Regions from separate parts of the Bacillus halotolerans genome, predicted to be linked through region 2. Evidence: riboswitches for the same ligand, from Rfam matches in the RefSeq annotation. Region 2 holds a riboswitch; the other holds the start of a gene.
The links. A riboswitch is a leader RNA that binds a small molecule or an ion and turns the genes downstream of it on or off. The one in region 2 is predicted to bind S-adenosylmethionine.
Positions count from the first base shown of each region.

Region 1: it holds a riboswitch for S-adenosylmethionine, as region 2 does, so the genes downstream of both, metE (5-methyltetrahydropteroyltriglutamate--homocysteine S-methyltransferase) here and DIC78_RS01580 (phosphoadenylyl-sulfate reductase) in region 2, are expected to answer to the same signal.

Region 1 is NZ_CP029364.1:596,354-603,998, reverse strand. Features, by position in the region: gene ohrR (organic hydroperoxide resistance transcriptional regulator OhrR) at 1-17, opposite strand, end outside; gene ohrB (organic hydroperoxide resistance protein OhrB) at 161-571, shown strand; gene DIC78_RS02855 (glycosyltransferase family 2 protein) at 691-1,794, shown strand; gene guaD (guanine deaminase) at 1,799-2,269, opposite strand; gene DIC78_RS02845 (histidine phosphatase family protein) at 2,402-3,028, shown strand; gene metE (5-methyltetrahydropteroyltriglutamate--homocysteine S-methyltransferase) at 3,066-5,354, opposite strand; SAM riboswitch class I at 5,483-5,638, opposite strand; gene isp (serine protease Isp) at 5,770-6,729, opposite strand; gene rsbRB (RsbT co-antagonist RsbRB) at 6,952-7,645, shown strand, end outside.
Region 2 is NZ_CP029364.1:349,626-357,270, forward strand. Features, by position in the region: gene rqcH (tRNA modification protein RqcH) at 1-389, shown strand, start outside; gene sirC (precorrin-2 dehydrogenase) at 428-916, opposite strand; gene sirB (sirohydrochlorin chelatase) at 897-1,682, opposite strand; gene cobA (uroporphyrinogen-III C-methyltransferase) at 1,683-2,456, opposite strand; gene cysC (adenylyl-sulfate kinase) at 2,557-3,150, opposite strand; gene sat (sulfate adenylyltransferase) at 3,163-4,311, opposite strand; gene cysP (sulfate permease) at 4,360-5,424, opposite strand; gene DIC78_RS01580 (phosphoadenylyl-sulfate reductase) at 5,436-6,137, opposite strand; SAM riboswitch class I at 6,296-6,401, opposite strand; gene pyrE (orotate phosphoribosyltransferase) at 6,546-7,178, opposite strand; gene pyrF (orotidine-5'-phosphate decarboxylase) at 7,175-7,645, opposite strand, start outside.

The DNA.
Region 1 (7,645 bases), 250 kb from region 2:
TCAAATCCATTTTGCATCTGTGTTCACCAACTTTTTCTGACATTACATACTATTGTAGCTGAAAATCACCACTTTTCCTATTCTCGGCAAACAAAACATGTTTAAAAAGATGTGTATGGGAAATATAACAACTAAAGACAAATAAGGAGGCTGAAAACAAATGGCATTATTTACAGCAAAAGCCACTGCTCGCGGTGGACGTTCAGGACATATTCAATCAGATGACGGGGTTCTCGATTTTGACATTGTCATGCCCAATGCAAAAAAAGAAGGACAAACCGGAACAAACCCGGAACAGCTCTTTGCTGCAGGCTATGCAGCATGCTTTGGCGGCGCGCTTGAACACGTGGCCAAAGAACAAAATATTGACATTGATTCAGAAATAGAAGGTCAGGTCAGCCTCATGAAGGATGAGAAAGACGGCGGCTTTAAAATTGGAGTCACACTAGTCGTCAATACAAAGGGATTGGATCGGGATCAGGCCCAAAAGCTTGTCGAGGCTGCTCATGAATTCTGCCCTTATTCTAAAGCAACAAGAGGAAATGTTGATGTAAAATTGGAATTAAAATAATTTGCAGCATCCTGAGAGTTCTCAGGATGTTTTTTTGATATGAACGGATTGGTTATGATCTTTTCGAAGTGTGAATACATGTAGTATAGGTGGATTCAGACTAGAGAAAAGGTGAGCAAATGAAAAGACCGAAGCTGTCAGTTTGTATGATTGTTAAAAATGAAGAACGTCATATTGTCCGCTGTTTAGAAAGCGTGCAGCATATTGCTGATGAAATCATTGTCGTTGATACCGGATCAAACGATCAAACAGTAGAAATTTGCAGAAGTTTTCATGCTCAGGTCTATCATCATCAATGGACACAGGATTATTCGCAGGCAAGAAACATCAGTTTACAGCATGCCAAGGGTGAGTGGATTTTGATTTTGGATGCAGATGAAGAGTTAGACGTGGATACGGGAAGCTTATTGCGTTCACTGCTGAATGACTGCAGGCAGTCCCTTGGTTACGTAAAGGTTATAAACTATACGGGAAAGCAATGGGATGAAAACGAAGCATTTGAACAAATGCAGATCAGGCTGATACGGAATCAGCGGAAGATAACGTTTAAGGGAAGAATTTGCGAAAAGCCCGTGGGTGAGGAGGCAAGCGGCGCTTTCTCTCTCCCTTGTGTTATTCACCATTACGGCTATCTGGAGCAGGAGGCAAAGTGTAAGCATAAACGTAATTTAAGCATATTGAATACAGAATTATTGACGTCATATGCCGACCCGCTTCTCATTTATCAGAAAGCAGCTGAGTACGACAGAGGCGGTGAACAGAGCAAAGCCATCCGCCTGGCAATGAAGTGCATAAATGAATGCAACAGCAAAAAGCAAATTCCTCCAGCGGTTTTATATTATATCAAGTTTCAACTCTTCATTGATTCTGAACGGTATGAAGAAGCTGAGCGGGATATTGATGAAGCACTGCGGCATTATCCAGATTACAGCACCCTTTACTACTACAAAGGGATAATGAAGTATCAGCTTAAAAAAGTCAGAGAAGCGATTACAGCATTTGAATCCTGTCTGCAAACGCAAGGTGAAAACCATCAGTACGTACAGGTTAAAGGGGCCGCTGATTTTCGATCCCTTTGCTGGCTGGGCGTCTGTCACGCTGAATTGCATCAACATATGACAGCAGTTTTATATTTGCAAAAAGCGCTGAAAGCAAACCCGAGGTGTACTCAGGCACAGCAGCTGCTCAGTGAATTAACAAAGGATCAGGCCGCACATGCCTGATCCTTTAATATTCTTTTTTATGGTCAACATCCCGCCATGCTTGAAACGGAGATAAATGCTCCGTGAGAGTTACGTGATAAAAGGGGATCGTTCTTTCTTCAGCAGGTTTATTGATTTCTTCATAAATGAATGAATCATCAAAACCGGCTTCAGCAGCATCTGTATGCTCAGCAGCATAGTAAACGGCTTTCGGCCGGGCCCAGTAGATGGCGCCTAAGCACATTGGGCATGGCTCGCAGCTCGTATACAACATGCAGTCATCCAGCTGGTATGTCCCAAGCGCTTTACAGGCGTTTCGAATAGCAGTTACTTCCGCGTGGGCAGTCGGATCATTGCTTGTAGTAACGTTGTTCTGTCCTTCGGCTATAATGGCCCCGTCCTTCACGATAACAGCTCCGAAAGGCCCGCCGATTCCAGCAATCACTCCTTCACGAGCAAGCTCGACAGCCCGCTTTAAAAACGTTTCATGATTCATCCCATACCCTCCCAGTCGATCGAATGATATAAGTATAGCCGAAAAGAAGTGCAAAAAACATTCTCAAAAAAATGAAAAATAAACAAAATATTTGGGTGATTTGCTAAGATGAAAAAAAGGGAGGGGGAGCATATGCTGCATTTGTATATCGCCAGGCATGGACAGACACATTGGAACGTAGAAAAAAGAATGCAGGGCTGGCTGGATTCTGGTGTAACAGAACTTGGGCTGTACAATGCCCGAGCTCTTGGAGAACGGCTGAAGGATATTAAATTCAATCAGGTTTACATCAGCCCGAGCAAGCGGACAGAAGAGACGGCAAAAGCTATATTGGGACCGCGCTGCCTGCCGCTGGTGAAAGATCGTATATTCAGAGAAATGTCTCTGGGGCCATGGGAAGGGAAAAAACAAGAGGATATTGAAAGAGACGAACCTGATCTTTTTCATGCTTATTTTCATCATCCTGAAGCATATCGCCAGCCGGGATGTGAAACGTTTTTTGACCTCGAAAGCCGGGCAAGGCTGGCTCTCCAATTGATTTTAGACAGCCATTCTTCCGGGAATATTCTTCTGGTTACCCATTCTGTCTTTATATTAATGCTGTTAAATATCATAAAGGGAAGAGGCATTCATGACATATGGAATTCTGCTTACATACATGATACATCATTGAGCCTTGTGGCATTTGATAAAAATGGAACAGCCAAAATACTAAAAGAAGGGGATGGGGAGCATCGAAAACCGATTCCCGTTTTCTAAAAGAAAAAACCATCTGCATTTGCAGATGGTTTTCGTATTATACAAGCTGTGTCTGCTTAGCTCTTGCCTGTTTCGCCGCTTCAACCATATTTTTTAAGGCTGCGACTGTTTCTTCCTGCTGTCTTGTTTTTAAACCGCAGTCAGGATTTACCCAGAAACGGTCAGTCGGACATACAGCAAGCGCATCAACGATAATGTTGTACATTTCCTCAGTTGACGGGACACGTGGACTGTGAATGTCATAAACACCAAGCCCGAGCCCTTTCAAATACGGATGCTCTTTTAAGTAATCCAAAAATCCTCCGTGGCTTCTGCTGTGTTCGATCGTAATGACATCAGCGTCAAGATCATTGATCGTATCGACGATGTCTTCGAAGTTGCTGTAGCACATATGTGTATGAATTTGTGTTTCATTTTTCACGGAAGAGGTTGTTAATCTGAATGCTTCGGCAGCCCAAGTCAAATATTCATCCCAATCACGGGTTTTTAACGGAAGGCCTTCACGCAGGGCTGGCTCATCGACTTGAATGATTTGAATGCCCGCGTCTTCAAGCGCTTTTACTTCTTTGCGGAGGGCGAGTCCGATTTGGAATGCGATTTCTTTTCTCGAGATATCGTTCCGAGGGAAGGACCAATTTAAAATCGTAACAGGACCTGTCAGCATTCCTTTTACATGCTTGGATGTTAACGATTGAGCGTATACAGTATCTTTCACTGTCATCGGTTCAATAAACTCTACATCTCCATAAATGACCGGCGGGCGTACACAGCGTGAACCGTATGATTGAACCCAGGCGTACTTCGTAAAGGCGAAGCCGGCCAGCTTTTCACCAAAGTATTCAACCATGTCTGTCCGTTCGAATTCACCGTGAACAAGAACATCAAGATCCAATTCCTCCTGAATATCAATCCATCTTTTCGTCTCCGCGTTGATAAAGTTTTGGTATTGTTCATCAGACCACTCGTTTTTCCGCCATTTTTGGCGTGCGCTGCGTACTTCAGCAGACTGCGGGAAGCTTCCGATTGTTGTTGTCGGCAAAAGCGGGAGTCCGAGAGATTCATTTTGCAGGGTTAAGCGTTCTTCAAACGGAATGGGGCGCTTGAAGTCTTTATCGCTTAATTGTTCCAGCTCTTGCTTTTGTTCAGAATTGGCTCCTGTTGCAAATTGTTTGAGCGCTTTGATGTCCGCTTTCGCTTGCTGAATTTGCTCACTGATGGCGGCTTTGCCTGATACTAAGCCTTCTTTTAAAGCTGTTAGCTCTGCCAGTTTTTCTTTCGCGTAGGACAATCCGTTCAGCAGATCTTGTTCCAAATGCTCATCTGGGTGTTTCGCTACCGGAACATGAAGCAGGCTGCTGGAAGGCTGAATCCACAATTCATCAACCTGTGCAATGCTGAGGATATGAAGCACGGCATCCAGGCGTTCTTCAAGATCAGCTTTCCAAATGTTGCGTCCGTCTATGACACCGGCTGCCAGCACTTTATCTTTCGGAAAGCCGTGTGTCTTAAGCTGTTCCAGGTTTCTGCCTTTATCATGAACGAAATCAAGCCCAATACCCTGTACAGGATAAGAAATAAGCTCCTCATAAGCATCAACAGAATCGAAATACGTTTGCAAAAGCACATTCAAGGAAGAAAGCTCATTTGTGATGCTCTCGAATAACTCTTTTACGCCGCGTACATCCTCAGCTGAAGCGGTGACAAGCGCAGGTTCATCAATTTGAACCCATTTTACGCCTTCTTCTTCAAGCTCTTTTAAAAGCTGTACATATAACGGCACGAGACGTTTTTGAATTGCTTTAGCTTCAGATGGCTCGTAGCCTTTTGCAAGCGTGACGAACGTATAAGGGCCGACGATAACAGGTTTTGTTTCAACGCCGTACTCCTGTTTGATTCGGCGGTAGTCTTCAAGCTGTTTGTTTCTTGTCAGGCGGAACTCTAGGCTCTCGTCATATTCCGGCACGATGTAATGGTAGTTTGTATTAAACCATTTTGTCATTTCACTTGATACGGCGTCTTTTATTCCGCGGGCGATGGCGAAGTATGTATCTGTACTGTCAGTCAGGTGTCTGAAGCGTTGCGGGATCCAGTTGAAACTGACCGCAGTGTCAAGAATATGATCATACTGTGTGAAATCAGAAACAGGCACAACATCAATCTGCTGGTCAATTTGCGTTTTCACTGCGGATAAGAATAATTCATCGATTTGCTTCAAAAACGTATCTTTATCGCTGTTTCCTTTCCAATACGCTTCAAGCGATTTTTTCCATTCTCTGTTCAGTCCGATTCTTGGAAATCCTAAATTCGATGTTTTGATTGTTGTCATTGTTTCTCCTCCTTTATATGTAAAACACTCTTGTTGACCCGCGGATACAGGCTGTTAAGAGGTTTTCTCACAACTAAAAAGCCTCTTTCCCATGAGAGAAAGAGGCTTTTTTGCAAAACATACAGCCTCTCTCATCTCTCAGAAACAATCTGATGGAATTAGCACCGTGCCTTAAGAGATATAAATCTCGGCGCGAAAATCAGTGCGCCCCATTTCACAATGGAATTACGGTCGGTTGCTGTTGGGGTCAAAAGGCCAATCCCTCGCCCAACTCTCGATAAGAGAAAATGTTATTAATTTTTTGAAAAGTTGAATCATTTGTTGGTAATCTTAACAGCAATTCAAAATCATTGTCAACAAAGATTTTGAAATTTTTTTTACAAATTACAGTATATATTATATGAGAAAAATAATATTATAGGGTCAGTAAATGTGACTGCTCTGCTTTCTCCGATAGCTCATCAGGAGCGGTTAAATACAGGAATCCATTCCCGGCCAATGTTTTTGCGATATCGAGCGGAAGTGTCCTGCGGATCAGCTGCGCATAAAGCTCAGATTCAGAGAGCTCTCTTTGAAAAGATTCTTCTTCAAAGCTTTTAATTAAAGCAAGCGCTCCGCTGACATGAGGGGCAGCCATTGAAGTGCCGGTAAGCTTCCCGTATTTCTTGTTGGGAAGAGTGGATAAAATGTTTTCACCAGGTGCAACAAGATCAATCTCTTTGTTTGTGTTTGAAAATTCTGACGATTCACGCGCTACTGAAACAGATCCAACCGCAATTACATCATTATACGCAGCAGGATAGGAAAGCTCCTCTGTGCGTTCGTCGCCGTCACCCTCATTTCCCGCAGCACAAACGACTAGCACTCCGTTTTTGACGGCGTTTTTGACCGCTTCCTCCAGTTCAGGCACATCGCTCGGTCCGCCAAGGGACATTGAGATGATATCAGCCTTTTGCTCAACAGCATAGTTAATGCCGTTAATAATCCATTCGTACTTTCCGCTGCCGTTTTCACCGCCAAGCACCTTTACAATTAAAAGGCTTGCCTCAGGCGCAACCCCGGCGATGCCGCCGTTTGAATCGTTAGCCGCAATCGTTCCGGCAACATGTGTGCCGTGTCCGTTGTAGTCGGAAATGGCATCTTCCTTGCCGCCGTCATCATCTGTGAAATTCTTTCCGCCGATGATTTGGTTTTTCAAATCGGGATGGCTCGTATCGCAGCCGGTGTCCAATACAGCAATTTTTACGTCTTTGCCTTTAACCCCTTTTGCCCACACTTCTGGCGCCTTAATCACTTTAATACCCTCAGGAAGCTCGTTCACATCCATGATCTGCTCATTCGTCACATACGGGATCAAGCGGATTTCACCATTCATAAAAAAGCCCTCCTTTTTTATGCTTGCAAGTGGATACAAGGGTGTTATCTCACATTATATGAAAAAAGCAGCCGCTCGGACAGTGTCGTTTGAAGCATTTTGAAAAAATAGGATACAATCCAATGGATTAGTAATTTTCAAAATAATGGATGTCTCTAGCGTGTATGGCTGGGATTCAGCTGTCAGTCAAGTTATAATAGAAGTTGGGAAAGGAGCAGTGTGATGAAACTGAATGAAAAAATATTTGCGTTTTTTTCTGAGCATGTAGAACAAATGGCCGAGGAATGGATTGACACAATGGAGGAAAGCGATCCGAATTCGATTTATGCCTTACATAATGCAACTGTAACCGAGGAGCTGAAAGAGCAGGACAGAGAGTTCTACCGGCATCTGAATTACATGTATGTTTTACCGGAAAAACAATTTCTCGATGAATTTCAACAATGGGTTATTGAGCTGACGAATGATCAAAAACATCTCGATACCCCGGTGCAATACGTCATCCGTGAGTTTATGAGAAACCGAAGATTATATACGAAGTATTTTGAGAAGTTCGCAGAAGAAAACGAGTCGGCATTTGGACCGGGAGAGAAACAAAAATGGGCCGATTTGATTGTGAAAGTTTTTGATTTTACCATTTATACATTCGTCGATCACGCTGAATCGAATGCAAAACAGCAATTAAATGCCCAGAGAGAAATGATACTGGAATTAAGTTCGCCTGTCATTACTCTGAGCAAAACGACAGCTCTGCTGCCGCTTGTCGGTGATATTGATACTGAACGGGCAAAGTTTATTCTTGAGAACACGCTTAATGCATGTGCGAAAAGACGCGTTGAGCATCTGTTGATCGATCTTTCAGGTGTCGTCGTTGTTGATACAATGGTGGCGCACCAAATCTTTAAATTGATTGAGG
Region 2 (7,645 bases):
AACAAAAACAGAACAACCCTGTTTTAGAAACATACGAATCCTCTTCCGGTCACACTATTTTAGTCGGCAAAAACAACCGTCAAAACGAGTATTTAACGACCAAAGCAGCTGCCAGAGACGACATATGGCTTCACACGAAGGATATCCCGGGCTCCCATGTTGTCATCAGAAGCAGCGAGCCGGATGAACAAACAATTATTGAAGCCGCCACAATTGCAGCTTATTTTTCAAAAGCAAAAGATTCAAGTTCTGTGCCTGTTGATTATACAAAAATCAGGCACGTCAAAAAGCCGAACGGCGCAAAGCCCGGATTCGTGACTTATGACAGCCAGCATACCGTCTTTGTCACGCCTGATGCGGATACTGTCATCAGGCTGAAAAAAAGCTGATTCATATAAAGAAAAGCCAGAGCAGCAACTGCTCTGGCTTATTTATTTCTTCTGATCTGATAAAGCCTGTCTACTTCGCTGACAAAGTCGCCGTCAATGAGCACGTCCACTTTTTCAGCAAGTTCCTTCGTATGCTTTGGACTGGCTCCGTTTGTCGAAACAGAAACCGTAACATGCCCTCTTTTTACGATTTTCGGCATGTACACATTGCCCAGCTCAGCGTCACTGGCACAGTTGACAAGCTGGGAAGGCGATGCATTTTGCGCAATTTCTTTATTCACAGCGGCGTCATCCGTCGCGGCAATAATCAAAAAAGCATCGAGATAATCCTCTTTCTCAATCTTCCGGCTCAGCCACTTGATTTGGCGATTGTCTGCCATCTGCCTGATTTCCGGTTCCGCAACCGGACTGACAAGCGTAATATCCGCTCCCTCAGAAAGCACCGTTTTTAACCTTCTGAGCGCAATACTGCCGCCTCCTGCGATCACAACCTTTTTCTTCTGCAAACTAATGTGAAGCGGGAGCATATGAGCCTCCGTCAAAATTAAATTGCCCCTCATGGTTGTCAGCAGTTTCTTTCACACGATGTAAAAATGCCTTTTTCACATGCGGGTGGAAACCGATATAGGAAGAGAGGTAGACATTTGAATTTTCGGCCTTCAATTTCTGGACCTCACGTTCAATCTTATTCATCAGCATCCCGGTAAACAGCAAATACGGAACAATAAAGGTCGTCACGCTGTCATCTTTTTTCAGCTCAGAAAAAACCTCTTTGTAATTGGGACCGCATGCTGTCATAAAACATGGAATCACTTCCTTGACGGGCATGATGTTTTGGAGCAATCCGGCAATGCCGGTTACGTCTCTTTTTACATCTGGGTCTGAGCTTCCCCTGCCGATGAGCACAACCTTGGCGTTTTCGTACGGAACGCCTATGTCTTTAACACGATGATAGACAGCTTTGACAACTTCTTCGTCAATCCCAATCGGACTTCCGTATGAGATATGGACTGAAGGATACCGGGATGCGGCACGGGCAATTTCTTCCGGAATATCATGTTTTGCATGAGCAGCCGTTAAAAGAAGCAGAGGCACCACTGCGATATGAGTGGCGCCTTGCTTCACACATGCTTCAAACCCTGTCTCAATTGCCGGCTCCTGCAACTCTAAAAAACTGATTTCCTGAACAGGGGCAGAGATGTGCGCTTTGCATCCTTCCAAAAATGCAGCGGCCTCTTGCTGAGCCTTTTTTACCCGGCTGCCGTGGCCGACATATAAAATCGCTTGTTTCATTTACAACGCCTCGCTTAAATCTTGTTTTTTCAGCTCAGATTCAAACCATTCCAGCTTATAGTGATAATTTACAACATTTCCAACAACAATTAAACTCGGATTTTTAATGTCTTCTTTTTTCACCGTTTCTGAAAGGGTGTCAACTGTACAAAAAACAGATTTTTGCTTGTCCGTTGTTCCCCAATGAATAAACGCTGCCGGAGTAGAACCGTCCCGGCCGTTTTCCAGGAGTTTTTTTTCGATCTGCTGCACATTTTTAATGCCCATATAGATGACAAGTGTATCAATCCCTGTGGCCAGCGCTTTCCACTTTTCCTCAAAATCCTCTTCTTTTTTATAATGCCCCGTTACAAAAGCCACGTTAGAGCCCGCGTCCCGATGAGTGACAGGAATCCCGGCATAAGCAGCCGCCGCGATTCCCGATGTGATACCGGGGACAATTTCAAACGGAATGCTATTTTCAGAAAGGCATTCCGCTTCTTCCCCTCCTCTGCCGAACACAAATGGGTCTCCGCCTTTCAATCTGACAACGGTTTTCCCTTTTTGCGCATACTTCACAAGAAACCGATTGATGGTTTCCTGCTTCATTGTATGAAAATCTGGAAGCTTCCCGCAGTAGATCAGGTCCGCCTGCTCCTTGGCATAATGCAAAATCTCTTTATTTACTAATCTGTCATATAGGATTACATCAGCTTTTTCAATGGCTTTCAGCGCTTTAATTGTCAGCAGATCAGGATCTCCGGGACCCGCTCCTACAATATATACTTTCCCCATCGTCTTTCCCCCGATCTATTCGAGTTCTTCCAGAACGTTCGCTGTGATGTTGTTCTTGTTTGCATTTTCGGCATCTGAGAAGAACACAGCTGAGCGGCGTTTAGCTCAGTTGCTGCTTTACAAACTCGATCAGCTGATTTTTGCACTCTTCACGATCATATTGTCCTGAGTCAAGGACGAGCTCAGGAGCTTCCGGTTCTTCATATGGAGAATCAATGCCTGTGAAGAACGGAATTTCTCCGTTTCTTGCTTTTTTGTAGAGCCCTTTTGGATCTCTTTGTTCACAAATATCGAGGTCGCATTTAATATAAACTTCGTTAAATTCGCCTGCTTCCACAAGCTGGCGAACCTGGTCTCTGTCCTCACGGAAAGGAGAGATAAAAGCAGTAATGACAATGGTGCCCTGCTGCACAAAAAGTTTCGCTACCTCTCCGATTCGGCGGATGTTTTCTTTTCGGTCTTCATCAGAAAAACCGAGATCTTTATTTAAACCGTGGCGAATGTTGTCACCATCCAGCACAATAACTTGGTAGCCTTGCTCAAAAAGTTCTCTCGCAGCAGCATTGGCAATGGTTGATTTGCCTGATCCGCTTAAGCCCGTCAGCCAGAGAATGGAGCTTTTATGCTTGTTTTTTTTCTGATACTCTTCTTTTGTAATAGAGGCTTCATGCCATACGATATCGCGATTTGTCACTGCCAGTCCCCCTTAAGAAACGCCTGCTTCTTCTTTTTTCTTCATGCCTTTGATTAACACCTCTACAACTTCTGCGCGACTGAATTCTGCAGGCGGCAGTACACCGTCTCTCAGCATCCCTCTTACCTTGGTGCCTGATAAAATCACGTGGTGCTCTCTGCCATGCGGACACGTTTTTGCCGTTCCCATATTTCCGCATTTTTCGCAGAAGAAGCTGTGCTCGAATTTCAGCGGTGTAATGCCGAGTTCTTCAGGTTTAAATGTGTCAAACAACTCCTGGGCTTCGTACGTGCCGTAATAGTCACCGACACCGGCGTGATCGCGGCCGACAATGAAATGCGTGCAGCCGTAGTTTTTTCTGACAAGCGCATGGAAAATCGCTTCTCTCGGACCGGCATAACGCATTGCAGCCAAGAAAACGCCAAGGAAGACACGGTCTTTCGGGTAATAGTTGTCAAGAAGCACTTGATAGCTTTCCATCCGGACATCAGCGGGGATGTCATCAGATTTTGTTTCGCCGACAAGCGGGTTTAAAAACAAACCGTCCACTGTCTCAAGAGCCGTTTTTTGAATATATTCATGCGCTCTGTGAACAGGATTTCTCGTTTGGAAACCGACAATTGTTTCCCAGCCTTTTTCTGCAAACTGGCGTCTTGTTTCCGTCGGTTCAAATGTAAACTCAGGGAATTGTTTGGAAGCTTTTTTAATCAGTGTGATCGGACCGCCGACATATGTATCACCGCGGCTGAACAGCTTTTTTACCCCCGGATGAGCCTGATCATCCGTTTTATACACGTTAACAGCTTCTTTTTGTTTGTCAGGCACGTATAAGTCTTCGATTTGGATAACGCCGTATGTTTCTCCGTCATACGTTAATTTTACTGTTTCGCCGACTGACAGTTCGGCTGCTTTTTGTGCATCTACCGGCAGCGTGATCGGAATAGACCATACAACACCAGAAGCAAGACGCATGTTTTCAACAACAGATACGTAATCTTTCTCATTAAAGAAGCCTTCGATCGGGCTGTATCCGCCGATTCCGATCAATTCCAGGTCGGCAAAAGAAATCAAATCAAGTTCAATTTCTTTCTGAATGCCGCTTACCTCATATGACTCATTTACTCGGTTTACCAGTTTTCCTCCATGTGGTGCTAAGCTCATAATATTCATTTCCTCCTAGTTAACAGATAAAATAACTCAGATTAATAGTTAGATTCCCCCGCCTTGATCGTGGACAGAGCGTCTCTCTTTACGAATGGCTTTTGTCAGGCTGACGGCACCGCCTGCCGCTAAAAGCACACTTACCATGATAAAGATTGAATAATAATCCGCCTTTAAAAACATAGATACAAGCAGATAGGAGATGGATAAAGATAAAAACGGCGATACGATCCATACTTTCAGCATCGTTTGAACGACCTGTTTATGAAATACGTTTGGTCCGTTTTTCGCCATGCCTATTCCGATAATAGACGATGACGTTACTTGCGCCAAGGGCACCGGCATTCCAAATAAAGAACTGATGATCACCAGCCCTGCTCCTGTTCCGGATAGGAGAATGCCTTCCCCTTTTGAAAACCGCGTGATTTTCTTCCCGTTTGTTTCTAACACCCTGCGGCCTAATATCAGTGCGCCCAGGGCTACAAAAACTCCCCCATACAGGGTTCCTTTCGCTACATCCAGTACGCCGGCAGCCACTAACGGTCCAACAGCATTCGCTACATTGTTCATGCCCGCAGAAAATGCTTCAAAAAAACCAGCGCATAGCAAAAGGATGCCAAGGATGTTTTGTTTACGGGAAGACGTAATTTCGATTTTAAAATAACGAAACAGCTTTGCTACAAAAAATGTAAAACCAAAAGCGAACAGCGGAACGAAAATCCAAAATGAAACAATAATCAGAAGATTGTTTACAAACAATACTTTGTACGCAACGCCCACACCGACAACCGCCCCGACCGTGACTTCACTTGTCGATAAAGGAATGCCGAGCAGATTAGCTGTAAAAAGCGACAGTGCAGCAGCCCCGATAATGATGCAAACAATCGTCAGCGTGATCGTCTGTTCCGGGATAATCCCAGAGCTGATGGTTTTCACAACTTCGCCCCCGCCAATGACAGCCCCGGCCAGAACACCAACGGCACATATGATCAAAGCGTAGGTTTTCTTTTTGACGGCCCCAGAGCCGTAAGCAACTCCCATTGAAGCTGCAGCGCCGCTTGCGCCAATATTCACTGCGAAAAACAAGCTAAATAAAATAGCGGCTAATTCCATTTTGCAGCTCCTTATTCATGCAGTCCGCATTCTGTTTTCGCCATACCGTTCCATCTGCCTGAGCGCAGGTCCTCTGCGGTAAATGCAGGTGACGTACAAGGCGCGCAGCCGATACTTGGATACCCTTGATCGTGGAGCGGATTGTAGTCCAGCTCATTCCGAGAGGTGTATCTCCAAATGTCTTTCCAAGTCCAATGGATAAGCGGGCAAACTTTTACTGATTTGAATTTCTCATCTTTGTTTAAGAAATTCGTATTGGCACGGCTTGGCCCTTGATCGCGGCGCAGGCCGGAAAGCCATGCCGGGTGGCCGGAAAGCGCCTCTCTTAAAGGAACGATCTTCCTGAGATAGCAGCATTGATTCGGCTCTCTTTCCCACAGTTTATCACCATGTTCTTCCGCCTGTTCCTCAAGAGTAAGGTTCGGTTTCTTCAGGATGATATTGAGGCCGGGATAGCGCTCTTTCACGCGTTCTATCGTTTCATAGGTTTCTTTAAAATGAAGCCCTGTATCGAGAAATACAATCTCTGCGTCTTTTTTCACTTTATAGATTAAGTCAATCAGAACGATTCCTTCAATTCCGAAACTGCAGGCATAAACAAGCTGATTGCCGTAATGGCCGTAAGCCCATTTTAAAACTGACAGCGCCCCTTTATAAGGATCGTCCTCCGGAAATGTAATCGTTGGTTCTTCCCAATTATCGTACGTTAACATTTCTTCTTTCCTCCTTTCGGAGACAAACAAACAGTAGCTTTCTGCCGGTTGTCTTTCCCAATTGTAATGTGATGCGGCTGCTGTTATCTCCGTAAACAGCCCCTCTTAAAATAAAAAACTTTCAATCCGGCGGAAAGAAAGACAGGAACTGCATGTAGCCCTTATCTTTCAAAATGGAATACATTTTGCTGGAAGTAGCACCTTACACATTGTGCAGGTTGCCGGGCTTCATAGGACCAGTCCCTCAGCCGCTCTTGATAAGTTTTTCAGATTTGTAGTAAATTTTAGCACAATTCTAACATAAGTCAACCCGAGTTTTTTTATAGGATTAATAAAAAAACAGACCCAAGGGCCTGTTTTCAATCGTGGCAAGGCATTAAAGCCCTTCACAATACTGAAATTTATTTTTTAATTTTTAAACCAATCTTTTGACTCGGGATTCATTTTCCATGTTTGCAGCTTTTTCAGGTCATCTGAATGAATATTTCCATTCTCAAGTGCAACCTCTGTCAGTGTGTCATAATCAGTTAACGAGTAGTATGGAAGACCAGCCTCAGCAAACGCTTCCTGCGCTTTAGGAAGTCCATACGTAAAGATTGATACCACACCAAGCACTTCACAGCCAGCGGTTTTCAGAGCTGCTGCAGCTTCGAGTACGCTGCCCCCTGTGGAAATTAAATCTTCTATGACAACTGTTTTTTGGCCTTTTTGAACTGCACCTTCAATTTGATTGCCTTTTCCATGTGCTTTTGGTTTGCTTCTCACATAACACATCGGCAGGTTCAAACGGTCAGCCGCCAATGCCGCATGAGGGATACCTGCTGTCGCTGTTCCTGCGATCATCTCAGCTTCCGGGAAATACTCCTGGATAAGCTTGCTGATGCCTGCAGCAACATCATTTCTTACCTCTGGGAAAGAAAGGGTAAGGCGATTGTCACAATAAATTGGGGATAATATGCCGCTCGCCCATGTAAACGGCTCATTCGGGCGTAAAAATACAGCTTGAATGTCTAATAGATGTTTTGCGATGATTTGTTTCATTGTTTGATTCCCTCCCATTCGAGTTTGACAGCTTCATAGGCTTTTAGCGGATTTGCAGCTTTTGTAATAGAGCGTCCCACAACAATTGCTGATGACCCTTTTTCTCTTGCTATAGAAGGCGTTGCAACGCGGACTTGATCATTCGCAGTGTCTGCTGACATACGGATACCCGGGGTCACCGTCAAAAACGACGGCGACACTGCTTCGTAAATGGCTTTCGCTTCATGAACAGAGCACACCACTCCATCAAGTCCGCTATTCTCCGCCAGTTTGCTGTAGTGTACAACCGTGTCGATGAGAGGCTTTCTGATCAGCAGCTCATCCTTCACCATTTGTTCAGAAGTGCTTGTCAGCTGGGTTACCGCAATAAGTGACGGACGTTGTTTTCCTGCCGGCGTGCCTTCCTCTAAGCCTTCCAGAGCTGCTTCCATCATTTTTTTGCCTCCGGCTGCGTGAACATTGACGAG